4 regions of the Serratia liquefaciens ATCC 27592 genome follow, and region 1 is predicted to be linked to each of the others. Evidence: predicted binding sites of a transcription regulator. Region 1 holds the regulator's gene; each other region holds the start of a gene.
What was found. Region 1 encodes Fur, which represses iron uptake genes when iron is present. Its sites were predicted from a motif close to ATAATAATGAGAACNACTATCAA; they were not measured.
Positions count from the first base shown of each region.

Region 1 (7,433 bases):
GGTCACACCCTGTTGATGACGCACCTCGGCAATCGCCTGCGCGATCGCGAGAATGTGGGCTTCGTTAAAACTGTGGCGCAGCGCACTGCCGCGATGGCCTGAAGTCCCGAACTTGACCGCGTGTGCGGCGTTGCCCGCTTCCGGTTGCAGTACATAGTACTGCGACGTCAGCTGGGCTACGTTGATCAAATCGCTTTGCTGAGCCGGCTGCCCGGCACGTGGGTTATTCGCCATCGACATATCTCCCTAATCCCTGTCCTGCGGCCTGGCAATATGTCGCTCACGGCCACCATGACGGGCTGTTCGCTAAATTAGATAGTGCCGCAAACTTTTTCAGTCAGTTCCGTCGGGAACTGCATAGCCTGCATGATGTGTTCAACCATGCTGCGTTTGCGACCGGTATTGGTATTGGTGATCACCCAGTAAGGCGTGCCCGGAACGTGCTTTGGCTTGGTGTGCGTTCCGTTCGCCAACAGGGTTTGCTGATCGCCGGCAAAATAGGTACGGGTACGGCCATGCAACGCATCGGTGGCGCTGGCAAAGCCGGCCGCATCGAGGGTATACAGGGTGGAAAGTACCAGCATAAAACGGTTCACCGCTTTGCTCTGCTCGGCATACTCATCCGACAACAACAGCTCACGCACGGCACGCACGCGATCGCGCGGGCGCGACACGGCGACGATCTTATCCTGTTCGGCGCTCTGAGCGCTGGCGGCCGGCGCTGCACGTAACGGCTGGCCTGCGGTAAATTTCAACATACGGCGCAAAATATCGGACGCGCTCTCACCAATATGTTGCGTGTGGCTGGCAATATAGCGGTAGAGCTCTTCGTCGACTTCAATAGTTTTCATCTTTATCCAGTACTGTTTTTTTCTACTTAGAACCTGAAGCCAGATCCGGCATTCAAGCCATGGGATTATAAGGTTAAAAGCGCAGAGGCGAACATAACAATGTGCCCCAATGCGGCAAAAGCAGACTATTACCTATAGCCCACCGGACACCGGCGCTGCCAAACCTGCACCTTATCATGAAAAATCCACGTTTTATCCTATGGATTTTAAGTTGCAGCAAGTACCGCGAACAACGCTGCCGCTTGAAAGGCGACGGGTTTATTCATCGAGTGTTTTAATCATGATAACCTAATCTGAATCTCTCTCAGTATGAACTTCGCCATGAAATTACATTATCAACTGCTGGCCACCGAGTCCGATGCACTGCCGGTGATCCTGATCCACGGGCTGTTTGGCAATTTGGACAACCTGGGCGTGCTGGCGCGCGACCTGAACCAGCAGCACAGCGTAGTTAAAGTCGATCTGCGCAACCACGGCCTGTCACCGCGTTCTGAGGTCATGACCTACCCGGAGATGGCGCAGGATCTGCTGACGTTGCTGGACGATTTGCAGTTGGAGAAGGTCATTGTCATTGGCCACTCGATGGGCGGCAAAGCGGCCATGGCGCTGACGGCAATCGCCCCGCAGCGCGTGGAGAAGCTGATCATCATTGACGTTGCGCCGGTGGACTATCAAACGCGCCGCCACGACGAAATTTTTGTCGCGTTGCAGGCGGTGAGCGCCGCCGGCATTACCCAACGCCAGCAGGCGGCGGAATTGATGCGTGGCTACCTGAAAGAGGAAGGCGTGATCCAGTTCCTGCTGAAATCCTTCCATCAAGGCGAATGGCGTTTCAATCTGCCGGTGCTGATCGAAGAGTACGAGAACATCACCGGCTGGCAGGAAGTGCCGGCCTGGCCTCACCCGACGCTGTTTATCCGCGGCGGCCTGTCGCCTTACGTGCAGGACAGCTATCGCGAAGATATTGCCCGTCAATTCCCGCAGGCTCGCGCTCACGTCGTTGCCGGTACCGGACACTGGGTTCATGCGGAAAAACCGGAGGCGGTGTTGCGCGCCATTCACCGCTTTCTCGGCGAAGCCTGAGTCGCGCCAGGCCCGACAAATGGGCCGTTTCTCTCCCAAAGTCACCATCTGATGAAAAAACGCGCTAAAGATAACGGCTTAGCGCGTTTTCGGCTCAGTTAAGCATTGTCGTCGCTCTACCTGCTGGGGTAATATGGCGCGCTATAATTTTGCCGCCGTGCCGAGCGTGTTCGCTAACGTCAGGCTGGGGTGAATTTGGGTTAGGGTTTATTGGCCCGAAGTGTGTTAACCGAACCGTCCGGAAGCGTGTAAGCGCTTTTTGATGCAAACTCCCTTGCAGTACCGCTACCTATGGCAAAAGAACAAACGGATCGCACGACGCTGGATCTGTTCGCAGATGAACGCCGTCCGGGGCGCCCGAAAACCAACCCGCTATCCCGAGATGAACAGCTTAGAATCAATAAGCGTAATCAGCTTCGACGCGATAAAGTCCGTGGCTTACGGCGTGTGGAACTGAAGATCAATGCGGATGCGGTGGACGCCCTGAACAAACTGGCGGAACAGCGTAATATCAGCCGCAGCGAGCTTATTGAGCAAATGCTGCTGGCACAACTGGCGGACGAGCAGCCAGAACATTGATCATTGCAGCCGCACATGCGGCGCGGCGTTAAGGATGACGCCCGATCAACACCGCTTTATTCCACCCGGCATCGCATTAAAGTGATAAATACCCGGGGTAAATTTCTGGCATGATACGCACTTACCGGTAAGAGATAACCTCTTGCCATGGCATCATTTTAATCGGTGTTATCGTAGTCAACGCTAACATCGTGAATGCAATTTATTGAATTTAAAGGTTATACGCGATATGGCTAATGTAGGCATTTTCTTTGGCAGCGACACTGGCAATACCGAAAACATTGCCAAGATGATCCAGAAAATTCTTCAGCAGCAGTTTGGTAAAGATGTGGCTGAAATTCATGACATCGCCAAAAGCAGCAAAGAAGATCTGGAAGCTTTCGATATCCTGCTGCTCGGTATCCCAACCTGGTACTACGGCGAAGCGCAGTGCGACTGGGACGATTTCTTCCCAACGCTGGAAGAAATTGACTTCAACGGCAAGCTGGTTGCGCTGTTCGGCTGTGGCGATCAGGAAGACTACGCAGAGTATTTCTGTGATGCGATGGGTACCATTCGCGACATCATTGAACCGCGTGGCGCCGCGATCGTAGGCCACTGGCCAACCAAGGGTTACCACTTTGAAGCCTCCAAAGGCTTGGTTAACGACAGCCATTTCATCGGCCTGGCCATTGACGAAGATCGCCAACCTGAGCTGACCAACGAACGTGTCGAAGGCTGGGTAAAACAAATCGTCGAAGAGCTGAGCCTGGCCGAAATCGTCGGGTAACGCCAAAGGTTGAACAAAAGCCCTGCAAAGTGCATAGTGTGCCGGCAGGGCCATCATTGGCAGTACAAATTACTGCAATAGAAGCTACAGATTTGTAACTTCCCACACCATCAAGGTAGACTGAGTTTTCGGTTTATCCCATTCATCAAGACGTTGCATGTATAACATGCAATTGTGCAATTATAGCTTTGTTAACAACCGGCGGTTTCCATTTAGAGCAACCGGTTCTATAATGAGACGCAATTAACTCTTTGTGCCGACCGATGCCAAAGGCGAGAACGCCTCAACTTGATTAGCATAGTAACAGGACTGAATCCGCATGACTGACAACAACACCGCATTGAAGAAGGCCGGCTTAAAAGTCACGCTTCCGCGACTCAAAATCCTGGAAGTACTGCAAAATCCGGAATGCCATCACGTCAGTGCGGAAGATCTGTACAAAAAACTGATAGATATGGGCGAAGAAATTGGCCTGGCTACGGTTTACCGCGTACTGAACCAATTTGATGATGCCGGCATTGTGACCCGTCACAACTTCGAAGGCGGCAAGTCCGTGTTCGAATTGACCCAGCAACATCACCACGATCACCTGATTTGCCTGGATTGCGGCAAAGTGATCGAATTCAGCGATGAGTCTATCGAAGTGCGTCAGCGTGATATCGCCAAACAACACGGCATCAAGCTCACCAACCACAGCCTGTACCTGTACGGCCACTGTGAAACAGGTGACTGCCGCGAAGACGACACCCTGCACGACAAAAAATAATGTCCTAACCGGCATTGAGAACCGCCTTAACGGCGGTTTTTTTGTGCCTGCGATAATAGGATAAAAAATCCCCGGACAGGCCGGGGAAAGTTCACAGCGTTAAATACAACAATTGCAGCGGCACTTCTCTACAGCACTTCTCTCGCTTCCCACTTACACTCTCAGCACTACCCCACCCGCCGACACGCGGATGAGCAACAGAGCTTGGTTCGGTATTAACAGGTACCGGCAATCCCGGAAAAAACGCAACCGATAGTCAAATTCATGTCCGATTACGCCGGACGCTGCCCTGGTCGAGTAACAACGGCCCGCCTGCGAACAGGGGGCCGAGTTTCAGGTTTACACTTTCTCAGCGCGACTGTAACGCTTGCCGTCCGGGCTCACCGCGCGGATCAGTACCTCACCGCTAACCCCAGGCTTGGCCTTGGCATCGTAACGTTGCCATTGTTTGCCACCGTCGGTGGAATATTCAATGCCCAGACCCGGCAGCGAAATATTGGCTTCCAGCTTGCCCCCCACCACTCGGGCGCCTGGCACCGGCAACCGGTAGTTCACGCCACCTTTGTCCAGTTTTGCCAGCTCACGCTGACCGAGCAGGTTGGAAAAGCGCAGCCAATCGCGGTCCAGCTTCTTGGTATCGATGAAGTGGGTTTCGCCGCCTTTATACTCCCGGCCCGCCCGGTAATCCTGCTCCCACTCTGCCCGGTGCCATGCGCGCTCGGCCACCGACAGCGAACGAGGGAAGATCATGTACTCCATTTGCTCGTCGGTACGCTGGGTTTCGCTCCACATCTGCGCGGAAATACCGTAAGCCCCCGGCCAGGGCTTGTCGCTCTTGGCGGTAAAGTGATTACCATCGCGATCAACCGAGGTTTCGGCGTTTTGCGGCAGGTTGTTTGGCGCAAAGCTGAACATTTTCTGTTCATCGCTGAAACGCGTTCCCCAGTAGTAACCACGCTCGTCCGGGTTCACCTCATACGGGAAGTCCATGTAGACATAATCCGGGTTTGAAAGGATCAGTTCGTAGCCCTTGTTCGCCCAGTCGTTGGCACTGTCGAACCCGCCCCAATACAGCGTATCCCAGAAGTTAACCCCGACACGCTGGGTAGCAAAGGCCTTGGCGTTTTTGGCATCTTTCAGGCCATCCTGCCAGGCTTGCATTCTGTCGATCCCATGCGCTTTCACCAATTGGCTGACTTCTACTCCGAAGTAGCTTGGCAGGTGCTCCATATCGGCGACCTTGCCATCTTTGATCATCGCCTGGCAGACCTGAGATTTTGCCCATGGCTTGTCTTCTTTGCTCTGATCGATGATGCCTTTGCCGGCTTCCGGCTTGTTCACATCGGTATAACCAGCACCTAACCGGATGTTTTTCGCCTCGTCACCGCCAAAGTGCCAGGTACTCAGCGGCTGCCCGGCCTCTTTATGCATCTGGGCAATCTCGCCGATCACCTTGTCAACAAAACGTTTGGATGAATCCAGGCAAGGGTTGAGATAGCTTTGGCGGTTGAAGTACTGCACCGAGGTGGTGTTAGAGGTATCGGTTGGATCCACTAAACGGAACTCGTTGGCCTCTTGTTCTTTACCGGCGGCATGCAGTTTCTTATAGCGCGCTTCCATTGAGACCACCGCCGCACGGGCATGCGCCGGCATATCGATTTCCGGGATCACTTCAATCTGGCGCGCCTTGGCGTACTTGATAATGTCGATGTAATCCTGGCGAGAGAAGAAGCCGCCATAAGCCTCCGGACCCTGTCCATACTGCGGCAACAGGCAGGTGGTTTCGCTCAAGTCGTGGCAACGCTGCCCACCGACTTCGGTCAGTTCCGGCAAGCCCGGAATGGCGATGCGCCAACCTTCGTCATCACTCAGATGGAAGTGGAATTTATTGAGCTTGTACGCCGCCATTTGGTCCAGCAAGCGCAACACCGCATCCTTCTGGTGGAAGTTACGTGCGACATCCAGGAAGATGCCACGATACTGGAAGCGCGGCGCATCTTTGGCCTCCAGCGTAGCGATTTTGGCGCTACCTTCGGTAGGCACTAATGACAAGATGGACTGCAGGCCATAGAACACCCCGGTCTGATCGAAACCAATGACTCGCGCTTCCTGCTTGCCGATGATCAATTCATAAGCGCCTGGTACCGCCAACTCGCCTTTGAATTTTCCCGGTTGAATATCGGTCTTGATCGGATAACCGGCTGCGTTACTGGTTATTCCCAACAGCGCGAAACGCTGGGCTACGGCGTCCGCCGCCGGTTTGGACAATGCGCTCAGCTCCAATGCAACGCCTTTGCTCAGATCAACATCCTGCGCATGCACTTTAACCTGCAACGGCGTTGGCACTATCTGACCGCGTAACGACGCGGTGGGTAAGGTTTTTAGCTCGGCGTTTTTCGTAAAGCGCGAGGCCGGCGTCATCAGGATGTTATTGTCGTCTTTGGTACGCTTCCACTGGTCGCCGGTAAAGGGCGCAACGAACTGGTTCAGATCTTCGGTATCGGTATTGACCAGAATTTTAGGCTTTGCATCGCCCGAGGTGGCGTACCAGCGTGGCACGAAGTCGGTTTTAAACAGTTGCCAATATTCAGTGATAATCGGGATCTCTACCGTTTTCCCCGCAGGGAAGCCGGTAAATTTGTCGGTAGGTTCCAGCTTGTACAGATCACCGGTCAGGTGAGATATCTTGAACTTGTCGTTATCCACACGCAGGGTCTGACGGGCGCTGTGGAAGTAAATCGCCCAGTCCTGACCCTTGATCTCCTGATTGTCGTTGGTCAGGCCGATCAGCACCTTGTTGCAAGCCGCCCAGTCGGCACCCAGCTTGCCGCAATCCAGACCGTTTTCGGCTGCCCGGTTATCGACCATTTTCAAATTCAGTTTCAACTGGCTCAGTTGATCCACCAGCGGCTGATTGGCCATCGCGTTCCCCACGCTGCCAAATAACCCAATGGTTGCCGTCAGTGCGGCAAGCGCGCTCAATTTGAATTTATTCATTTTTATCATCGTCCTTAATTGTTGTTATCGCGGATCTCTTTCCAAATCTGGCCACATTTGGCGTCATAGGCCTGGCCGTTACCGCTATGAACTGCCTGAATGCAGTTTTGATAATCCATCACCCGCACCGTTTCTTTCTCGGCGAACTGTTGATGCTGTTTCTCTTGTTTCAGTACGTTCAGCACTGCCTGGCATGACTGCAATTTTTCCGGTGAGCCCTCCGCGGTGTTGATACAGGCGCTGTAGGCCTGTTTCAATTTGGCATCTTCCGGCGGTGCCGCAGGCTGTACACAGGCGCTCAACGTGGCTACCGCAGCCAACATCATCATGATTTTTTTCATCGTGTTATTCCCGTTAAATGACCCCGGCGCTGCCGCCGGGGAATATA
Region 1 covers NC_021741.1:1,188,078-1,195,510, reverse strand. Annotated here, with positions in the region: gene pgm (phosphoglucomutase (alpha-D-glucose-1,6-bisphosphate-dependent)) at 1-234, opposite strand, end outside; gene seqA (replication initiation negative regulator SeqA) at 312-851, opposite strand; gene ybfF (esterase) at 1,161-1,934, shown strand; gene ybfE (LexA regulated protein) at 2,226-2,513, shown strand; gene fldA (flavodoxin FldA) at 2,743-3,282, shown strand; gene fur (ferric iron uptake transcriptional regulator) at 3,602-4,048, shown strand; gene M495_RS05495 (beta-N-acetylhexosaminidase) at 4,388-7,045, opposite strand; gene chiQ (ChiQ/YbfN family lipoprotein) at 7,060-7,386, opposite strand.

Region 2 (7,433 bases), 1.9 Mb from region 1:
TTCTGTACGATCATCGAAGGTGTATTGCTGGCATATTCACGCGCCAAACGGAGCAGGGTGGCCGCCGGGATGTCGGTTTCCGCCGCCACTTTCTCGACGGTCCAGGGAACCGACTCCTGACGGATCAGTTCAAATACCGTGGTATAAGCCGCATCGGCAGGCAATTCGGCCTGGGTGAGCGCCGGGACGATGGTGGGTGTGTCATGGCGCACCAGACGGCGGCTTAGAGTGTCGTACACCAGATAGCTTTCTTTGTCCTGCGGATCTTCTCGGAGCTGTTTTTGCTGGGGGTTCACCAGATAAACGGCCCCGGTGTGTCGCCGCAGGAAGTCAGCGTCGTAGCGCTGTTCATCAATGATGATTTTGATCATCCCCAATGCCAGTGCGGTGTCGGTGCCGGGAACGATAGGGATCCACTCATCGGCTTTGGCGGCGGTTTCGTTAAAGCGGGGATCGATCACCACCAGGCGCGCGCCTCTTTCCTGTGCCTTAATATATTCTTTGAAATAGGCCTGCATGGTCACGGCCGGATTATTGCCCCAGCACAGAATGTAGCGGCTGTCGGCAATGGTGTCGCGCATATCCGCGTAGCGCAGGCCAAGCATTGGGATCATGGCGGCGGTCACCGCAGAGCAGCATAAGGAACCGGAGCGTTTTGTCGCCCCGCCGAGGTAATCAAAGAAGGCTTTCCCCATGTCGTTTTTAATGGAATCCATATTCCCGGCATGGCTTGAAATTAACAGACCTTTATTACCGTGACTGGCAAGAGTATTACGAATATTAAGTTCAACCAGATCGAGCGCTTCATCCCAGGATATGGGTTTGAATTTCCCTTCACCTTTTTCCCCCGCCCGAAGCAAAGGTGTTTTAACCCGCTGTTGGTGATAGACCCATTTGGTCCGGCTGATGCCGCGCAGGCAGCATTTGACGTTAAAATCTTTGCTGGCTTCTATTTTTTTAAGCTCCCCCTGATAGACATAAGCCGTTAAATTACAATGTAAACACTCCATCGCGCAGGTTGAACGAAACGTCTGGTAGTCACTGAGTTTGAGACGCACCCGGGGCAGGGGTTTGCCCTTATCCATTGCCATGGAAAATACGCAGGGCGATATGCTGGCCAGCCCAATCACGCCAAGCCCTTTTAACAAGGTTCGGCGATTCATTCTGATGTCAGATATATTTTTCATGATGTATTCCGTACGTATTATTTGTTTTTATTATTGTTTAATGGCTTGCCTTGGGATTAATCAGGCCCCCTGAGTTAATCATGGTTGAATTGCTGCACACTGATCAAAATCAAATTAGTCATTTATTATTCTGGAGTGAATAACGGATATCGTTAATAACCCAAGCCTGAAATACCCGCTTATTTTTATTTCAAAGGCTATTTTATCTAACCCGGAGGGCGGGCAGTCATCGGTTTGGGCGCCAACCAGCGAATCGACAGAGGGCAAGCGGTTCCCGCCCATAACGCCGGCTCGTTTAGCCTTTGTGTAAACTATTGTGGTTTTTTGTATAGATTTTTGTTGGTTTAGCGTTAATGCTTAGGGGTGTTCCAGACGGGCGCAACAACTTATTGGCCTAAAGGAAATATCTGGGGTGCACGCCGGATGGGCGTGCAAGGTATTGGGATCTTCAATGCGGTTCAATCATGAAATATATTATTTTACTTCTATTTATTTTATGCGTTGTGTATGTCCATTACCGTGGGCGGGTGCGTTACACCTTCTGGCGGCAGCTCTCCGATCATTCCACATTTACTGCTCCGCTGAACGTTTTCATGTACCTGTTTTCACGCGTACCGACCACGCCCTATCTGCAGCCGGAGCAATTCCCGGAATTGCAGGCGCTGCGGGATAACTGGCAAAGCATCCGCGATGAAGGTCGGCAGCTGATGGCTATCCAGCAGATTAAAGCCTCGGACCAATATAATGATGCCGGTTTCAATTCGTTCTTCAAAACCGGCTGGAAGCGCTTCTATTTGAAGTGGTATGAAGACAACCACCCGTCGGCGATGAGCCTGTGCCCGCAGACTACCGCACTGTTGCGTAGCCTGCCTTCGGTCAAGGCGGCGATGTTTGCCGAACTGCCGGATGGCAGCCGCCTGCCACGCCACCGCGATCCCTACGCCGGCTCACTGCGTTACCATTTGGGGTTGATCACACCGAATGATGACCGTTGCTTTATCGAGGTGGATGGCGAACGCTACAGCTGGCGCGACGGGGAGGCGGTGATGTTCGACGAAACCTACCTGCATTACGCCGAAAATCAGAGTGGGCAGAACCGGTTGATTCTGTTTTGCGATATTGAGCGACCGATGCGTTTCCGCTGGGCACAGGGCATTAACCACTGGCTGGGGCGCAACCTGATGAGCGCGGCTACCGCACCCAATGAAGAGGGCGATCGTACCGGTGGCGTCAACAAGTTGTTCAAGTATATCTATGCGGTACGCAAGGTGGGGAAACGGCTGAAGGCGTGGAACCGAACCGGGTACTACATCATTAAATGGATTTTGTTTGGCGGTATCGCGGCGGGTATTTTTTTCGCGATTTAAAAAGGGAGGGCGCTACGAAAGCGCCCTCCGGCAATCAGGCAAAAATGGTCATCATATAGGCGGCAAACAGCGCCAGGTGCGCGGTGCCGTTCAGCACGTTGGTTCTGCCGGTCGAGAATGACAGCTGGCACAGCAGCAACACGGTCAGCATCACGACGATATGCGGCGTCTGCAGGCCGAAGATCAGCGTTTGCCCGGTCAGGGTGGCGATGATGGTTACCGCTGGTACCGTCAGTGAAATGGTCGCCAGTACCGAGCCGAAGAACAGGTTCATCGCACGTTGAACCTGATTGTTCAACACCGCACGCAGTGCCCCCAGGCCTTCTGGCGACAGGATCAACAGCGCGACCAGGAAGCCGGTAAACTGCGCAGGGGCATTCACCTTGGTCAGCAAACCTTCCAACGGGTTGGCGTTGAACTTGGTCACGGCGATCACCGCAATCAAATGCACCACCAGCCAGCCGGCATGCCAGGCACTGCTGTGCGAAGAAGGTTTGCCGTGGTGCGGGTCACCGTCGTCATCTTCGTGCTCGTAGACAAACAGGCTCTGGTGGGTTTTGGTCTGGATCACCAGGAACACGCCGTACATGGCGGCGGAAATCACCGCGACCAGCAGCGCCTGCCCAGTGCTGAAGTTGCCGCCCGGCAGCGCACTGGGGAACACCAGTACGATCACCGCCAGCGGGAAAATCGCCATCAGATACTGTTTGATACCGCCCAGATTGACGTATTGGGTGGCGAATTTGCGACCGCCCAGCAATAAAGCGAAGCCCACCAGGCCGGCGCTGACAATCATAATGATGGAGTAAAGCGTATCGCGCATAAGTGCCGGTGCGGCGTCGCCGGTGGCCATCAGCGCAGAAATCAGGCTCACTTCCAGAATAACCACCGACAGGCTGAGGATCAGCGAGCCATAGGGTTCACCCAGACGGTGAGCCAGCACGTCGGCGTGGCGCACAACGCTGAACGCGCTGCTGAGAATACCGACCAGGGCAATGATGTTAATGCCGACGATCAGCGGGAAATTGCTGGTACTGCCCCACAGGTTCAACACCACCAAGGCGGCGATGGGGAAAAGCAGCGAGTACTCAGTGTGGCGGGATTTGGATCGGCCAGGATCGTTTTGCGACTTCATTTCGATGGTACTCCTTCTCAAACAGCGTGGTCCCGTCATCGCTGACTGCCGTTAAGGGCAATTATGCGCATCCAGAATGTATTTATATTTAATAATAATAGGATACACCCGCAGGCTTGTGCCGGGGAATGATGTGATGTTGTTTTACTTGTAAAAGCAAAAGCTTGCTTTCTGTGACTAGGTTAACAAAAAAACCGCATTGGATGCGGTTTTATTTACTTACTTTTACGTAGTGAGATGAGTTTTCTTCATTAACGGCACATAAATTGCAGTTTATAGCTGCGCTGCTTGATTAATAAAGGGGAAAATCACAGTCAATCGTCAATATTGTCCATGATTTCATGCCGTTTATTATGATAACCCTCTTCGTTTAACCCCTCACGCCAGTAAGGTACGGCATAAAGCTGATTACGGTCACATTGGCGCTCGCGGCGCAGGTAACGGCGCAGGTCTACCACCAAACGATCTTCCCCGGCCAGCCAATACTGGATTTTTGTCTCAGGTAGCGGCAATGAGCAAAATTGCGTCACCAACTCGGCGGTTTTTTCGGTGCCGCCGATAATCCAGCTCAGTTCGAAGCCTGCCGGTTTTTTCAGATCGATAACGTCAGCCGCAGTGTCGACGCGGATAAAGGCGTGGCCTTCGCTACGTGCTGGTAACCCTTCCAGCAAGGCCGCCAGCGCGGGCAAGGAGGAAGGATCGCCGGCCAGACAGTAGAAATCGGCCTCTGGCAGCATAGGTTTAGGACCGCCCGGGTTACTGATGCCGATTTTATCGCCTGCTTTGGCCGATCGCGCAAAGTTAACCGCCGGGCCGCTGTGATCGTGAATGGCGAATTCAATGTCGACTTCCGCCAGCTCCGGGCGTACTGCGCGAATCGAATAGGTGCGGACAATCGGACGAACCGCATCGGCCGCCCAGCGTGGGCCGTTTTCGGTCAGCGTCGGCAGATCCGGCTGCGTCTGGCCTTCGAGCGGCAGGAAAACCTTGATATGCGCGGCGGCGGCGTTTGCCGGGTAATACCGCAGGTCCGGGGCGGTGAAAGTGATGCGGCGCAGGTGCGGGGTAACATCGCGAATCGCGCTGACAGCAATCAGGTAGGGTGCGCGTGAGCGTGGGGCTTCGGTAGTCACGGGGTTCTCCTTATGTTCATTTGGCGAGGAGTATAACATGCCATGTGATAATGAGAATTGTTTGCTAATTGAGGCGGGCGGGGGTGTCATCTAAGCTTAAGGTTCACTGAATATCTGCGGGAGGAAATGATGCCCTACAACAGCACAAATGCCTTGCCGGACAACGTCAAACACGTGTTGCCGGCCCATGCGCAAGAGATCTATAAGGAAGCTTTTAACCGCGCCTGGGATCAATATAGCGATCCGGATGACCGGCGCGGCGACGATAGCCGAGAGGAAACCGCCCACAAGGTAGCCTGGGCGGCGGTGAAGCAAAACTACCGCAAAGGTGATGACGACCGCTGGCACAAAAAGTAAGGCGCTCCCCGGCGCCTTTGTGCGCCGGTAAATCATGAAATCCGAACCTATTACGCGGGCAATTAATATTATTGCTGCTGAGTACAAATACTTTTTCACTTTAAAGCTCTTTTGAAACTTGATTGCTCACTGAGAAAAGAATAAGGTCATTATTATCGCGGGAAGATTATTGTATTAATATAATTCCGCACTTAATAAATAAGATTGAACAGTGGCGAGGGAGTATGGGCAATCCTATTCCCGGGAGGTTGTTAAGGTGTTAACGCGAGATTTTCTGCAAAATGCGGATTGCAAAACTGCATTCGGCACCATTGAGGAGTCGCTGTTACTGACATCAGAGCAGCGGGCGGCCTCGTTGGATTGTACTTTATCCCGTCGGCCGGATAATAGCCCGGTGTGGGTCTTCGGCTACGGTTCACTGATGTGGAACCCGGTGTTTGAATCCGAAGAGGTGCGGCCGGCCACGCTGCAAGGCTGGCACCGCGCCTTCTGTTTGCGGCTTACCGCCGGGCGCGGCACCCTGCACCAGCCGGGGCGGATGCTGGCGTTAAAAGAGGGCGGCCATACCACTGGTCTGGCGTTTCGCCTGCCGGAAGCCAAACTGCGCGAAGAGCTGGAACTGCTGTGGAAACGCGAAATGGTCACCGGCTGTTATTTGCCGACCTGGTGCGATCTCACCTTGGCAGATGGCGAAGTGGTGACCGCGCTGGTGTTTGTCATGAACCCACAGCACCCGCTGTTTGAAGAAGATACCAGCCATCAGGTGATAGCACCCCTGATCGCCAGTGCCAGCGGCCCGCTGGGAACTAACGCCCAGTACCTGTTCTCGCTGGATAACGAGCTGAAAAACCACGGTATGCAGGATGACTGCATTGGCGATTTGGTCAGCTACGTGCAGCAATGGCTGCAGCAAAATACCTCCGGCCCTATCGGCGGAGAGGCAACTGCCTGATCCCGCTCATATGACGCTTTCGATAGGCTCAGCTTGCTGAGCCTTTTTTGTTTATATATCTAATGCCTATATTTAATAACTTTATTTTGCATAAGCATTTAATCCACATTTTTAAAGTGGATATCTATGTTATTAATTTTAAAGCCATTCGATAATTTAAGATTAAAAAACAGCAAATTTGCAATGGTGAAAAATTCACTTAGCATGAAAATGCATAACTAAAGGTTATTTCTTATTTGTCCCCTCCCGCCAGACTCCGTATCACTGGTGTTAACAATATTGCTCGTCAGGGGGAGTGGATGAACTTTCAACAATTAAAAATTATTCGGGAATCGGCGCGTTGCAACTACAACCTGACCGAGGTGGCCAATACTTTATTTACCTCGCAGTCTGGGGTCAGTCGTCATATTCGGGAACTGGAAGAAGAACTGGGCATTGAGATATTTATCCGCCGCGGCAAGCGTTTATTGGGCATGACCGAACCGGGTAAAGAGCTGCTGGTGGTGGCGGAACGCATCCTGAATGATGCCAATAATATCCGCCGACTGGCGGATGTGTTCAGCAGCAACGACACCGGCCAACTGCATATTGCGACCACCCATACGCAGGCGCGTTACAGCCTACCGGGTGTCATCAAGGAGTTTCGTGCGCTGTACCCGCGGGTAAGGGTGGTGCTGAATCAGGGCAGTCCCGAAGAAATCGTCGCGATGCTGGCCTCGGGCGAAGCCGATATCGGCATTGCCAGTGAACGGCTGATGAGTGATGAATCTCTTGCGGCGTTCCCTTACTACCGCTGGCATCACACCATCCTGGTACCGGAAGGGCACGAACTGACCCGGCAACCGCAGGTGACGCTGGAAATGCTCAGTACCTTACCGTTGATAACCTATCGCCAGGGCATTACCGGTCGCTCGCGGCTGGATAGCGCCTTCAAAGCCGCCGGGCTGACGCCGGACATTGCCCTAAGCGCTCAGGATTCCGACGTAATAAAAACCTATGTCGAGCTGGGGTTGGGGGTCGGCGTACTGGCAGACATGTCATATGAGAAAGAGCGCGATCATGGGCTGGTCAGCCTTAACGCCGAGCACCTGTTCGAGCCCAATACCGTGTGGTTAGGTTTGAAACGCAGTCAGTTACAACGTAACTATGCCTGGCAGTTTATCCAGCTGTGCAACCCGACGCTGTCACTGACGGAAATCAAAGACAAGGTGTTCTCTTCACAGCTGGAAACGGTGATCGATTACCAGATTTGATCGGCATGTGACAATAACGGGCCGGGCTTGCTGCCCGGCATTTGACGAT
Region 2 covers NC_021741.1:3,121,507-3,128,939, reverse strand. Annotated here, with positions in the region: gene M495_RS14735 (molybdopterin-containing oxidoreductase family protein) at 1-1,187, opposite strand, end outside; gene lpxO (lipid A hydroxylase LpxO) at 1,652-2,554, shown strand; gene chaA (sodium-potassium/proton antiporter ChaA) at 2,589-3,689, opposite strand; gene M495_RS14720 (siderophore-interacting protein) at 4,004-4,822, opposite strand; gene chaB (putative cation transport regulator ChaB) at 4,952-5,179, shown strand; gene M495_RS14710 (gamma-glutamylcyclotransferase) at 5,436-6,131, shown strand; gene cbl (HTH-type transcriptional regulator Cbl) at 6,431-7,384, shown strand.
Region 2: M495_RS14720 (siderophore-interacting protein) is a predicted target of Fur. The motif match lies at 4,867-4,889, and genes of this name have one in related genera.

Region 3 (7,433 bases), 2.5 Mb from region 1:
ACTGGGACGGTTATGACTGGCGCGACCGCGACTGGTGGCAGGGCCATCAGGGTCGGTACCTGGGTGAACGCAATCGTCGGGGCTACAACTGGGATGGTTATCGCTGGCGCGACAACAATTACTGGCGTAAGAATTATTACTATCATGAGGGGCGCTATCGTAAATACGATAAGCACTATTATAAGCACCATGAGAAGCATCACGGGAAAGGCCGACGTCATGACGATCGCGATCATCGCCACCATGACCACGATGATTGACGGCCAAAGGCCGTCAGCCCGCCTAATCCTCCTCATTTAACAGATCGAGATACCCGGGGCGACCCGGGTTTCGCTGATATTGAGCTTGAGTGAACCGCATTAGACTCAATGTCGGCCCTTCATTTGGTGTCCGCTCAGAGAAGGCTGCTGACCAGCAGGTAGCCGTTCAGCCCAACCACCACCAGCACGATCACTTTCCCTATCGCCTGTATGCTGCGGCTGTTGACCATCTCCCCCATCAGCTCGCGGTTGCCGGTGAACGACAACAGCGGCACCAGCGCCAGCGCAATACCGAAACTCAGCAGCACCTGGCTCAGTACCAGAATACGCGTAGCGTCCATGCCCATCATAATGACGATAAACGACGGCAGCATGGTGACCACCCGGCGCACCCACAGCGGAATATAAAAGTGTACAAATCCCTGCATCACAACCTGCCCTGCCAGCGTCCCCACCACGGTGGAAGATAATCCGGCAGCGACCAGACTCAGTCCGAAGATGGTCGCTGCCGCCTGGCCCAATAGCGGCTGCAGCGTCAGATAAGCCTGATCGAGATCGGCAATGCCGCTGTGGCCGTTAAAATGGAAGGCCGCAGCGGCGGTAGCCATCATCGCCAGGTTAACAAAACCGGCTATGGTCATGGCAATGGCGACGTCAAACTTGGTGGCCGCGTAGCGATCGGCTTTTGAATGCTCACCGCCGGTCTGGGTTAATGACGAATGCAGATAAATCACATGCGGCATGATGGTCGCGCCGAGCACCCCGGCAGCCAAAAATACCGCGTCGCCGTTCGGCAGGTCCGGTATCGCCATGCCTTTCAACAAAGGCTCCAACTGCGGCTGTGAAAATACCAATTCCACCATATAAGCTGCGGCAACAAACAGCAGCAAACCGCCGATCACCATTTCCAGCGGTTTCTGCCCGCGTTTTTGCAGCATCAGGATAAGGAACGTGGCGATACCGGTCAGGATCGCCCCTTCCAACAGCGTGACGCCCAGCAGCAGTTTGAAGCCAATCGCTGCACCAATAAACTCGGCCAAATCTGTGGCCATGGCAATGATTTCCGCCTGAACCCAATAGGCCCAAACCGCCGGACGCGGGAAACGATCGCGAATGTGCTCTGCCAGATTTTTACCGGTGGCAATACCGAGTTTTGCGGACAACAGCTGGATCAACATCGCCATGACGTTGGCCCACACCACCACCCACAACAGGGTGTAGCCAAAGGAAGCGCCTGCCTGGATGTTGGTGGCAAAATTACCGGGATCGATATAGCCGATAGCCGCTATGAATGCGGGGCCCATCAAGGAAAGTTTGATCTTCCTGGCAGGGCGACTGGTGGTTTCAACCACATCACTGTTCAGCATGTTCTGAACCCTTACTTCTATTAAGCCTGTGGTTATCTTATGTAAATGATAATAATTATCAAGTGCATTTAGAGCGGTAATGCTTATCTCTGCGATAGAAAATAACCACGGGTTTAACGAAGGGTTTGGCGGGTAAGTGAACATTTACCGCACTGAACGAAGTTCTATCCTGGGAAAAATCCTTTGGATGATCCATTTAGCGCAAGAATATGAATTTCATATGGATTGATTAACCTCTTGATTTTTTATGCTTTACCGTACAAGTTTAAGATGTTTCCCCCTATGATTTTCCATATTTGCAATAGAGCTCTCGTTTTTAAACGTGGCGTTACATAAAATGACATCCGAAATTCAGCCTGCCTCAAGTTTGGAGCAAACATGTCCCATATTGCGCACTTTGCGTTGGCGTTAGTGGTCGTCGCGATCCTGGCACTTTTAGTGTGTCGCGATCGTAAAAGCATCCGCATTCGCTATGTTATTCAACTGTTGGTTATTGAAGTACTGCTGGCCTATTTTTTCCTGCATTCGGAAGCGGGTTTGGGCTTTGTAAAAGGATTTGCCGCGCTGTTTGACAAGCTGCTCGGGTTTGCTGGGCAAGGGACTGATTTTGTATTCGGCGGTATGGGCGACAAAGGTCTGGCCTTCTTCTTCCTGAAGGTACTGTGCCCAATCGTCTTTATCTCTGCGCTGATCGGTATTCTGCAATACATTAAAGTACTGCCGTTTATCATCCGCATTATTGGTACCGTGCTGTCAAAAGTAAACGGTATGGGCAAGCTGGAGTCCTTCAACGCCGTCAGCTCGCTGATCCTGGGCCAGTCTGAAAACTTCATCGCCTATAAAGATATTCTGGGCAAGATGTCAGAAAAGCGCATGTACACCATGGCGGCAACCGCGATGTCCACGGTTTCCATGTCCATCGTCGGCGCTTACATGACCATGCTGGACGCCAAGTTTGTGGTGGCGGCGCTGGTACTGAACATGTTCAGCACCTTTATCGTGCTGTCATTGGTCAACCCGTATGACACCAGTAAAGAAGAAGAGCTGCATCTGGGCAACCTGCACGAAGGCCAGAGCTTCTTCGAAATGCTGGGCGAATACATCCTGGCGGGTTTCAAAGTCGCGATTATCGTTGCTGCGATGCTGATCGGCTTTATTGCCCTGATCGCCGCGCTCAACGGCCTGTTCAGCGCCATCTTCGGCCTGAGCTTCCAGGAAATCCTGGGCTACTTCTTCTATCCATTCGCCTGGATTATGGGTATCCCTAAGCACGAAGCGTTGCAGGTTGGCAGCATCATGGCGACCAAGCTGGTTTCCAACGAATTCGTGGCGATGATGGAGCTGCAGAAGGTTTCTGCTGAACTCTCTCCGCGCAGCCTGGGTATCCTGTCGGTGTTCCTGGTTTCCTTCGCCAACTTCTCTTCCATCGGCATCGTAGCCGGTGCGATTAAAGGGCTGAACGAGCACCAGGGCAACGTGGTTTCCCGCTTTGGTCTGAAGCTGGTTTACGGTTCTACGCTGGTCAGCATCCTGTCTGCGTCGATCGCAGGCCTGGTTCTGGGCTAAGCTTAAAAGCCAGTCATGCAAAGGTCGCTTCGGCGGCCTTTTTTATTGCCTGCGATTCTTCTGTAACTGCTGGCATAACAGGAGGCGTTACGGTGATTCAATATGGGAAAAGACAGAAAGCAAAAAGCCGACCCTAAGGTCGGCTTTTTAAATGGTGGTGGAGCTAGACGGGATCGAACCGTCGACCTCTTGCATGCCATGCAAGCGCTCTCCCAGCTGAGCTATAGCCCCACAAAAGTGGCACGCTTTAACCGGCGTTACGGTATTCCCCAACCCTTCTGAGATAAAGGTTGGTGGAGCTAGACGGGATCGAACCGTCGACCTCTTGCATGCCATGCAAGCGCTCTCCCAGCTGAGCTATAGCCCCAATCCACAATCACGAAATCCTGTGAACGGGGCGCATAATATGAAACCCCTGAAAAACTGTCAACGGCTAAATTGAATTAGTCGATCAAGCGCTGAAAAAGCCGCCAAATCAGCGCTTTTCACGCTAAAAAATCGCCATGACGGACAAAAATCAGCCATCATCGCCTGACTTCACAAAAAACAAAAAACCTTATCCATTGTGTTGATTTTTAATTAACGGAATGTTAGCGAAATACCCTTGAGTCATCTCGCCCACAGGCATAGACTTCCCCGCGTCTTAAATCCCACAACAATAAACCGAGTCAGTTATGTCGTTGCATTCACCAAAAGAAATCGCTGCGTTAGCCATTCAGGCCGGCGTAAACAAAAGCCGGGCGTCGCTCGCCAACCTGCTCATTCTGGGCTTTCTCGCCGGTGCCTTTATCGCGACCGGCTTCCTGTTAGATATCCACGTGATCGGCACCCTGCCGGCCGAATGGGGCTCCTTCGGCGCATTGCTGGGCGCTGCCGTCTTCCCGATAGGGCTTATCCTGACGATTCTGGCCGGCGGCGAGCTGCTGACCGGTAATATGATGACCTTGCCGATAGCCTGGTTTGCTCGCCAAATTTCGCTGCTTGCTGTCGTGCGCAACTGGTTCTGGGTCACCCTGGCCAACTTCGCCGGTAGCCTGGCCGTCGCCTATTTCTTTGGCCACCTGCTTGGCCTGACCGAAGGCGCCTTCCTGCACAAAACCCTGTCCATCGCACAAGCCAAGGTAGATGCCGACTTCCTGCACGCCTTTATATCCGGCGTAGGCTGCAATTGGTTGGTGTGCCTGGCGGTGTGGCTGGCCTTTGCCAGCAAGGATGTGCCGGGCAAAGTGATTGGCATGTGGTTCCCGGTGATGGCGTTTGTCGCCATCGGCTTCCAGCACGTAGTGGCGAACATGTTTATTATCCCGGCGGCCATTTTTGCCGGTGGTTTAAGTTGGAGCCAATACCTGCCCAATTTCACGGCCGTGTTTCTCGGTAACGCGCTGGGCGGCGCCGGTTTCGTCGGCCTGATGTACTTCCTCGCCTACCGCCCCACCGTGCCGGCCGCTGAACAGGCCTGATCGACAGCGACAAAAAAAGCCCCGGGATTGCTCCACGGGGCTTTTTCATTATAGGCTCAGAAACTATCAGGCCTGAGCTTCACGCCCGGCGATATAAGCCAATGCCAGATCGATACGCTGTAAAGAACGTGCCTGCCCGATGGCATGCACGGTCACATCCATGCCTGGTGACTGACCGGCACCGGTGACCGCTACGCGCAGCGGCATACCTACCTTGCCCATACCGACGCCCAGCTCATCAGCCGTGCCCTGAATGGCATCATGCACGTTTTCCGGCGTCCAGGCGGTAATGGCCGCCAATTTGGCGCGTACCGCTTCCAGCGGCTGGCGAGCAACCGGGCGCAGGTGTTTTTTCGCAGCGTCAGCGTCGAACTCGCTGAAGTCTTCGTAGAAGTAACGGCAAGACTCAGCCATTTCCTTCAACGTTTTGCAGCGCTCGCCCAGCAGCTTAACGATATCTTTCAGCTCCGGACCGTTGCGGGTTTCAATGCCCAGTTGCTCCACGTGCCACGCCAGATACACGGCAACTTCTTCGGCCGGCATATGGTTAATGTAATGATGGTTCAGCCACTGCAGCTTTTCGGTATTGAAGGCGCTGGCAGATTTGTTGATCGCTTCCAGCGTGAAGAACTCTTTCATCTCATCAATAGAGAAGATTTCCTGATCGCCATGTGACCAACCCAGACGCACCAAATAGTTCAGCAACGCCTGCGGCAGATAACCGTCATCGCGATACTGCATCACGCCCACGGCACCGTGACGTTTAGACAGCTTTTTACCGTCGTCACCGAGGATCATCGAAACGTGGGCGTATTCCGGTACCGGTGCGCCCAGCGCTTTCAGGATGTTGATCTGGCGCGGGGTGTTGTTGATGTGGTCTTCACCGCGGATCACGTGGGTGATTTCCATATCCCAGTCGTCGATCACCACGCAGAAGTTATAGGTCGGCGCACCGTCGGTACGACGAATGATCAGATCGTCCAGTTCCTGGTTGCTGAATTCGATCGGACCACGGATCTTGTCATCGAAGATTACCGAGCCTTCCTGTGGGTTACGGAAACGCACCACGTGCGGCTCGTCGTCGGTGTGGCTGCATTGGCTGTCGCGGCAGTGGCCGTCGTAACGCGGTTTTTCACCGTTTTCCATCTGCTTTTCACGCAGCGCTTCCAGACGTTCCTTCGAGCAATAGCATTTATAAGCAGTTCCCTGCACCAGCATGTCGTCAATCACCGCGTTATAACGGTCAAAACGCTTGGTCTGGAAATACGGGCCTTCGTCCCAATCCAGGTTTAACCAGTTCATGCCATCCATAATTGCGTCGATAGCATCCTGGGTTGAGCGTTCCAAATCGGTATCTTCGATACGCAGAACGAACTCACCGCCCGCATGGCGAGTGAATAGCCAGGAGTAAAGCGCAGTACGGGCGCCACCGACGTGAAGATAGCCGGTTGGGCTCGGTGCAAAACGGGTTTTGATTTTCATTGGGTTCACTGCCTTATTACGCAACGCATGTCAGCGGTTGCCGACGATTGCTCGGAATTTAAAAAAGTGGCCGACATTGTATCACCACGCGCTAATTCCTCAACGCTGACACGATATTGCTGCATCAGCTTTCATCATCTCTGCGGCGCTTTTCGCATAACAATGTGCAAAGAATCAGCATTGCTGGCGATAAATATCGCATCCTGTTTAAATTTGCGGCGAACGATTGAAATCATTTTAAAAACCGTTGACTCACTTTCAACTATCCCTATAATGCGACTCCAACAAGACGGGGCGATTAGCTCAGTTGGTAGAGCATCTCCTTTACACGGAGGGGGTCGGCGGTTCGAGCCCGTCATCGCCCACCATCTTGTTGAGCAGTAAAGCAGTAAGAAATGAGAAGAATGAGGGTGATTAGCTCAGTTGGTAGAGCATCTCCTTTACACGGAGGGGGTCGGCGGTTCGAGCCCGTCATCACCCACCACTCATTCTCTTGTTTAGCAATACCTGGAAGTCCTGAAGTGGGTGATTAGCTCAGTTGGTAGAGCATCTCCTTTACACGGAGGGGGTCGGCGGTTCGAGCCCGTCATCACCCACCACTTCTGCGGGTCGTTAGCTCAGTTGGTAGAGCAGTTGACTTTTAATCAATTGGTCGCAGGTTCGAATCCTGCACGACCCACCAATACAGAAAAAAGCGCCTTTTGGCGCTTTTTTCGCATCTGCGCTACCTTATTCCCGCAAACTCCTTGATCACATACTCCGCCGTATCGTGCTGGATGAGAACCTGCGTTCAGGTTCGAGCCGAGCGAAGCGAGACGACAACGCACAGCGTTGCCCGCAGGGCGAGGCCCAAGGCCGAGTCAATCCTGCACGACCCACCAATACAGAAAAAAGCGCCTTTTGGCGCTTTTTTCGCATCTGCGCCCTGATAATCTCTATAAGCCTCACCACGTCCGCCCTGCCCCTGAAAATAATCATGCCCCTGCGCCGCCAATAGAAAAGGCGCTGCAAGCAGCGCCCTTGGGCTATCCTGGCGTTGTCGAGCGGATTATCAGGCCGCCAGCGTCGCCCCGCCGTCAATCACGATATCCTGCATGGTGATATGGCTGGCGCGATCGGAAGCCAGGAACAAAATGGCATCGGCGATTTCCTGCGGCTGGGCAATTTTACCCAGCGGAATACCCAGCTTGAACTGTTCCGGGAAACCGTTGATGGTGTTCTGTTCTCCCGTTTCGTCCTGCCACATGCCGCGCTGCATCGGGGTATTGGTCGAGCCGGGCGAAACCAGGTTGCAACGT
Region 3 covers NC_021741.1:3,669,091-3,676,523, forward strand. Annotated here, with positions in the region: gene M495_RS17215 (DUF2502 domain-containing protein) at 1-260, shown strand, start outside; gene M495_RS17220 (Nramp family divalent metal transporter) at 395-1,627, opposite strand; gene M495_RS17225 (NupC/NupG family nucleoside CNT transporter) at 2,006-3,193, shown strand; tRNA gene M495_RS17230 (tRNA-Ala) at 3,349-3,424, opposite strand; tRNA gene M495_RS17235 (tRNA-Ala) at 3,485-3,560, opposite strand; gene M495_RS17240 (formate/nitrite transporter family protein) at 3,868-4,653, shown strand; gene gltX (glutamate--tRNA ligase) at 4,720-6,135, opposite strand; tRNA gene M495_RS17250 (tRNA-Val) at 6,428-6,503, shown strand; tRNA gene M495_RS17255 (tRNA-Val) at 6,544-6,619, shown strand; tRNA gene M495_RS17260 (tRNA-Val) at 6,659-6,734, shown strand; tRNA gene M495_RS17265 (tRNA-Lys) at 6,742-6,817, shown strand; RNA gene M495_RS25105 (RtT sRNA) at 6,891-7,016, shown strand; gene dhbA (2,3-dihydro-2,3-dihydroxybenzoate dehydrogenase) at 7,187-7,433, opposite strand, start outside.
Region 3: M495_RS17220 (Nramp family divalent metal transporter) is a predicted target of Fur. The motif match lies at 1,667-1,689, and genes of this name have one in related genera.

Region 4 (7,433 bases), 790 kb from region 1:
GTACCGATCCGCAGCTTGATGAATTGATCTACGAAGAGCTGGATGACACCTTCTACGTCGGGTTGGAAAAAACCACCTCCGAACGTTTCATTCTGATCCACCTGAGCAGCACCACCACCTCGGAAATTCTGCTGCTGGACGCCGATCGCGCCGACAGCACGCCGCAGATGTTTGTGCCGCGCCGCAAGGATCATGAATACGGTATCGATCACTATCACCAACATTTCTACATTCGGTCCAACAAGGACGGCAAAAATTTCGGCCTGTACCAGAGCGAGCAGGCGGACGAAGCGCAGTGGCAGACGTTGATTGCTCCCCGCGTGGAAGTGATGCTGGAAGGCTTTAGCCTGTTCCGCGACTGGCTGGTGGTAGAGGAACGCAGCGAGGGGTTGACCCAACTGCGACAAATTCACTGGCAGAGCGGTGAAGTGAAGCGCATTGCCTTTGACGATCCGACCTACACCACCTGGCTGGCATACAATCCGGAGCCGGAAAGCGAGCTGCTGCGCTATGGTTACTCCTCGATGACCACGCCAACTACGCTGTATGAGTTGAATCTCGACAGCGGCGAACGTGTGATGCTTAAACAGCAGGAAGTGAAAAACTTTACCCCGGAAAATTACCGCAGCGAGCGAGTCTGGGTGAAGGCGCGCGACGGTGTCGAGGTGCCGGTTTCGCTGGTTTATCGCCCGGATAGCTTCGTGCACGGCAGCAACCCGCTGATGGTGTATGGCTACGGCTCTTACGGCAGCAGCATGGATCCGGCTTTTAGCGCCAGCCGCTTGAGCCTGCTGGATCGCGGTTTTGTCTTTGCCCTGGCGCACATTCGCGGCGGCGGCGAATTGGGGCAGCTGTGGTACGAAGACGGCAAGCTGTTCAACAAGCAAAATACCTTCAACGACTTTATCGACGTGACGGAAACCTTGATTGCTCAAGGCTACGGCGATGCCAAACGGGTATTCGCCATGGGTGGCAGCGCCGGCGGCTTGCTGATGGGCGCGGTGATTAACCAGGCACCACAGCTGTTCAACGGCATCGTGGCGCAAGTGCCGTTTGTCGACGTGGTCACCACCATGCTTGACGAGTCTATTCCACTGACCACCGGTGAGTATGACGAGTGGGGCAACCCGAACGAACGAGCTTATTACGACTACATTTTGCAGTACAGCCCGTACGATCAGGTCAAGGCGCAGGATTACCCGCATATGCTGGTCACCACCGGCCTGCACGACTCGCAGGTACAGTATTGGGAACCGGCCAAGTGGGTAGCAAAATTGCGTGAGTTGAAAACTGACGACCGCCAACTGCTGCTGTATACCGATATGGATTCCGGCCACGGCGGCAAGTCCGGGCGTTTCAAGGCCTACGAGGATATCGCGCTGGAGTACGCCTTTATTTTGGCGCTGGCGGAGTAACCTTCTGGCGGGCGGCTGGCGCTGCCCGCTTTCTTCAGCCGATCAGATAGTATTTCAGCGTGTGTTTCATGTCCGGGCTGAGATCTTCAATGGATTTCAGCATCCAGCGCAAATAGCCGGGATCTTCCTGCGCAATGCGATCAATTTCCTGCCCACGGTATTTTCCGAACTTAAACTTCTTCAACAGCACCGGCTGCTCGGTGATTTGCGCCATTTGCTCCGGCGTCCAGCCTGAATCCTTGATGATGCGTTGCAGCAGCGCGGCGGTCACGTAGCAGTCATACAATGCGCGGTGCGGATACAGCGTCGTGTCCTGCGGCAATTGCACATCCAGATTGAGCGCGTAGCGCAGATATTGGTTGCCGTATTTGATGTCCGGGTACAGGTTACGGGCCAGCTTCATGGTGCAGATCCAGGCGCCGTTCATTTCAGGCAGTACGCCGCGATCGAAAGCCGCATTGTGAGCGACATAGTAGGGGCTGCCGAGATAACGCCCGATCGCCACCGCGATCCGCGGTTTCCCTTCGACCATCTGCTCGGTAATGTGGTGAATAGCCATGGCTTCAATGCCAATTGGCCTGTCAGGGCTGATCAAATCGCTCATGGGATTGGTGATTTGCCCGTCAATCAGATCGACAGAGGCCACTTCGACTACGCCGCCTTCCAGCCCGCAGGTTTCAGTGTCTATTACGCGTAAATTCATGGTTTCCTCAGGATGGCTGCACAGGTTTAGCTTAACGGGCCGTTACGCCAATGCCAACCGTTGAAAGCGGGGAGGTTATTTCAGGCAACAAAAAACCCGCCTTGGCGGGTTTAACTCTACGGTTAGAAGTTCGCTTACTCGCCGGACGTTTGCCCTTTCTTGGCGCGTTTGCCTGCGCGTTTTTCAGCAGGGGTTTTCAACGGCTTCTTCTTCGCATTTTTTTTGCTATCCATTCCCTTACTCATGATGGCCTCTCAGTTACCTATGGTTGGGTGGGTTGCTCAGCCATTAACCCCCTTACGCCTGTCGGATGCAAGCATGAAAGCAGGTGTTTTAGTTAATCGATTGTTTATAGGTTGAATTTTGTTTTTCAGGAAAGGCTGCTGAAAATATTTGATATGTTATAATATAACAATTAATTCCTAACCGGAGAGCGCCATGACAGTCGTTTCCATGTTAAACCAGCAACAGCTCCTGGCCATGCCGGAGTCTGACTACATGAACCCGGCGCAGCGGGCCTTTTTTCGCCAGCGCTTGCTGGAAGAGCAGCAAAAACTGCTGCAGCACATCGATGCGTTGAAGCGGGATATCGACAGCGGTGAAGTTTCAGGTGACGAAGCGGACAAGGCCGCGCGTGAAGAAGACTTGCGGTTGCTGTTTCGCCAGTTGGATCGCGAAAGCCGTTTGCTGCCGAAAATCAGCGCGGCGCTGACGCGTTTGTATAACGGCGACTATGGTTATTGCCGTGAAAGCGGAGAGCCTATTGGCCTGGCGCGCTTGCTGTTGCGGCCAACGGCGGAACTGAGCATTGAGGCCAAAACCGCGCAGGAAATGCGCGAACCGCATCTGCGTAAGCGGGGTTGATTCTACGGCTGGCTCCCAACGGCCAGCCGGTATTTTGCCGGCAAGTCGTATTCATTTTAAGCAAACGAACCTTAACTTGTTGGGGAGCGTAGGAGTTTTCAGGATTTACCGTTGACCAAATGAGTGGCTTCGGCTTTGATGAGGGTATGACCCACAGAGAGACGGAAGCGCCATGGAACAATTACGAGGTTTGTACCCGCCGTTAGCAGCATATGACAGCGGTTGGCTGGACACCGGGGATGGCCACCGGATCTACTGGGAACTGAGCGGTAACCCGAACGGTAAACCGGCAGTCTTTATTCACGGTGGACCGGGGGGCGGCATTTCTCCTTATCACCGCCAACTGTTCGATCCGCAGCGCTACAAGGTATTGCTGTTCGATCAGCGTGGCTGTGGCCGTTCCAAGCCGCATGCCAGCCTGGACAACAACACCACCTGGCACCTGGTGCAGGACATCGAACGGCTGCGCGAAATGGCCGGTGTCGATCAGTGGCTGGTGTTTGGCGGCTCCTGGGGCTCAACGTTGGCGTTGGCCTACGCACAGACTCATCCGCAGCGCGTCAGTGAAATGGTGCTGCGCGGCATCTTTACCCTGCGCAAGCAGGAGCTGCATTGGTACTATCAGGACGGCGCTTCGCGCTTCTTCCCGGAGAAGTGGGAACGTGTGTTGTCGATTCTTTCAGAGGAAGAACGCAAGGACGTGATTGCTTCTTACCGCCAGCGCCTGACCTCAACGGATCCGCAGGTGCAGCTGGAAGCGGCCAAACTGTGGAGCGTGTGGGAAGGGGAGACGGTGACCTTGCTGCCCAGCAGCGAGTCGGCTTCTTTTGGCGAGGACGATTTCGCGCTGGCGTTCGCCCGTATCGAAAACCACTACTTTACTCATCTGGGCTTCCTGGACAGCGACGATCAACTGCTGCGCAACGTTCCGCTGATCCGTCATATTCCGGCGGTGATCATCCATGGCCGTTACGATATGGCTTGCCAGGTACAAAACGCCTGGGATCTGGCGAAGGCTTGGCCGGAGGCGGAGCTGCATATTGTCGAGGGGGCCGGACACTCATTCGATGAGCCCGGCATCCTGCACCAGTTAATGCTGGCGACCGACAAATTTGCCGGCAAATGACACCGAGCCCGCCACTACGGCGGGCTTTTATTATTTGGATTTCGGTTCGTACGGCAGGCGCGAATACTTGTGCGATTCGGCACGGTAGTGCGCCACGCGTTCGCGGAAATAATCACGCAGGTGTTCGGGCTGTTCACGCTCAACCATTTCGGGGATCACCGGCATGTTGTAGCGCTCTTTGAACGCCACGCCGGAAGCTGCGAGATCAACGTTCACTTTGTCCATCTCTTCTTTGGAAAGCTCTGCCAAATTGTAACCCACCGTATTCTCCTTACTGTTACCGCATTGGATCAGCGCAGAAGGTAATCCACCCGGCGGCGCTTGGCAAGCCTGAAGCGCGCAGGGGGAGATGGTCACCAATAACCGGTAACGGAAAAGGTTATTTATTATTCGTTCAGCAATGCAATTCATTTATTATTTTAAATAAGAATGATTCGCTTTTTGATTAAATTTACAGATGGAAATAGTTATCATAATTATTTAAATGAATAATTGGTGTTTTTCATAACTAGTTGATTTTATTTTAATTTAAAATTAAATCATCGATGATGTAAATCAGGTGTGTTTATTTTGTTTTCGTCAGGGCATAATGCGGAAAAATTAAGTTGATACCTGCAAAATAAAGGAATGATTATGCTGACGCCTGAAATGACCAAAAAGCTGAATGAGCAACTGAACCTGGAGTTCTACTCTGCCAACCTGTATCTGCAAATGAGTGCCTGGTGCAGCGATAAAGGCTTTGAAGGTGCCGCGGCATTCCTTAAAGAACACTCTCAGGAAGAGATGCAGCACATGCAGCGCCTGTTCGAATACCTCAGTGATACCGGTGCACTGCCGCTGTTGGGCACCATCGCCGCGCCGCCGGTTGAGTTTGGTTCCCTGGCAGAGGTGTTCCAACAGACGTACGAACATGAGCAACTGATCACCCGCCAGATTAATGAACTGGCGCACGCGGCAATGACCGCTCATGACTATTCAACCTTCAACTTCCTGCAGTGGTATGTTGCCGAGCAGCACGAAGAAGAGAAGCTGTTCAAGTCCGTACTGGATAAACTGGCGCTGGTGGGCAACAGCGGCAATGCCCTGTTCTTCATTGATAAAGATCTGAAGAAAATGGGTGCGGCCGGCGAAAACGGTAACGGCCAGGCCTAATCCTTTTGTAGAAAACCGCGTGTCGGCGTTGGCCGGTGCGCGGTTTTTTTATGCCCTGCATTTATCGCGGTTTTACAGCGATATGTGCTACTGGATCGCAAAATGCCAGCGTTCTGCTCGACTTGCATAATGACACTCGTTATCATTTGACGCGATACGCTACAGGGAAGGTTGAGAGTCAAAACAGGGGGTTACTCCCATAATTCTGTTTACCCGTGGCGCAATCATCTGCGGTGGGTTGGGCTGCTGATACATCGCCCTGGCGGTTAGCCTGGCTCCTTATCACCCTCGATTATTGCTTTAAGGGATATCACTGTGATCGGTAAAATTCGGACTTCTTATCGCCTGCTTTCCACCATTTTCGTGCTGTTTGTCGGGCTGTCCTCACAGCAGGCACTGGCGCATGCCCATTTAAAAGTTGAAACGCCGGCGGCAGATGCCAGCGTGAGTCCGGCACCCAAGGTGCTGACGCTCAATTTCTCCGAGGGTATTGAGCCCAACTTCAGCGGCATTAAAATCACCGGCCCAGACAACGCCGAAGTGAAAACCGGCAAGCTGCAGCTCGATGCGAACAACAATACCCAGGTCAATCTGCCTATCGAAGGCGATCTGGCGGCAGGCAAATATAACGTCAGCTGGCATGTGGTGTCGGTCGACGGTCATAAAACCAAGGGCCAATACAGCTTCACCGTAAACTGACCCATGAGTCTGGCGACCCTGTTTGTCCTGTGTCGCTTTGTGCACTTTGCGGCGGTGATGCTGATGTTTGGCTCCAGCTTATTCACCGCCTTATTGTCGCCGCAGCGCCTTTCTACGTATCTCACCCGTGATGTGCGTCCTTTGTTGGTCTCTTGCACCTGGCTTGCCGGGCTTTCCGCTATTGCGTTGCTGGCTATTCAGGCCGGGCAGATGGGGGACGGCTGGGCAGATACCTGGCGGCTGGACGTGTGGTGGGCGGTACTGGGCACCACCTTTGGCGAGGTTTGGCGCTGGCACCTGGGCATTTCAATGCTGGCATTGCTGAGCCTGTGGCTCGCCGAGCCACGTCGTACACAACTGCTGGCGCTGCTTTCCACATTGCTGTTGGTCAGCATGGCGTTTATCGGCCATGCGGCGATGCATGGTGGGGGGCTTGGCGCACTGCATCGTTTCAATCATGCGCTGCACCTGCTGGCGGCCGGGTACTGGTTTGGCAGCCTGTTGCCGCTGCTGGTCTGTTTGCGCTATCTGGTCCAACCGCAGTGGCGCAGCGACGCGGTGACCACATTGATACGCTTCTCGCGCTGGGGACACCTGGCTGTGGCGCTGGTGCTGCTGACCGGCGTAATCAACAGTTTGATCATTCTCGGCAGTTGGCCGTTGGACGTAGATTCTCCGTACCAACGCCTGCTGCTGTTTAAAACCGCGCTGGTGGCGCTGATGGTTATGGTGGCATTAGCCAACCGCTACGCCGTCGTCCCGGCGATGAGCAGCATGCCAAGGCTGGCGCAGCGCGGGCTGGTGCTTGCCTGCTGGGCGGAGTTGGGGTTAGGGGCGGTAGTGCTGCTGTTGGTCAGTTTATTTGCAACCTATGCGCCGGTATAACATTCCGGCTTGCCGGATGCCCCCAAACTGCGGGAAAATTGAATCAAATAGCAACCCTAAGGCCATAACATGAAATCGGTATTACTTGGCATGACGCTGCTGGCAACCGCGACCGGTGCTTTGGCAGCAGACCAACTGGTGAACATCACCAAGCTGGAATACGGCAAGCAGTGGGCGTTCACCAAAGAAGAAGTGACGCTGCAGTGCCGCAGCGGCGGTGCGTTGTTCGTGCTCAACAACAGCACGCTAATGCAGTACCCGCTTAACGCGGCCGCAGAAGCGCAGGTGAAAGCAGGGCAGCAACGCGCTCAACCGCTGGACGTGATCCTGCTCGATGACGCCGCCAATCCGGGCCATAAGATGAGTGTTGAGCCGTACCGCGAACGCGCCGAGAAGCTCTGCGCGAACTAATCGCTTATCCCCCAATGGCTTAGTACGAGGTTAACCGGTGATGAATAATTGCACGAAATTAATTCCGTAATGAAACTATCACCGGCCGTGCGGCTGGCTGGCAAAAATAGCGCGGTAAGCTACTCTTAAAGTGCACGGCTGAACAAGCCTTGCACAAAATGCCAACTTTTAGCGCACG
Region 4 covers NC_021741.1:1,977,194-1,984,626, forward strand. Annotated here, with positions in the region: gene M495_RS09240 (S9 family peptidase) at 1-1,415, shown strand, start outside; gene exoX (exodeoxyribonuclease X) at 1,450-2,118, opposite strand; gene dksA (RNA polymerase-binding protein DksA) at 2,557-2,982, shown strand; gene pip (prolyl aminopeptidase) at 3,155-4,108, shown strand; gene M495_RS09260 (DNA polymerase III subunit theta) at 4,139-4,369, opposite strand; gene ftnA (non-heme ferritin) at 4,742-5,260, shown strand; gene yobA (CopC domain-containing protein YobA) at 5,576-5,959, shown strand; gene copD (copper homeostasis membrane protein CopD) at 5,963-6,844, shown strand; gene M495_RS09280 (YebY family protein) at 6,914-7,255, shown strand.
Region 4: ftnA (non-heme ferritin) is a predicted target of Fur. The motif match lies at 4,566-4,588, and genes of this name have one in related genera.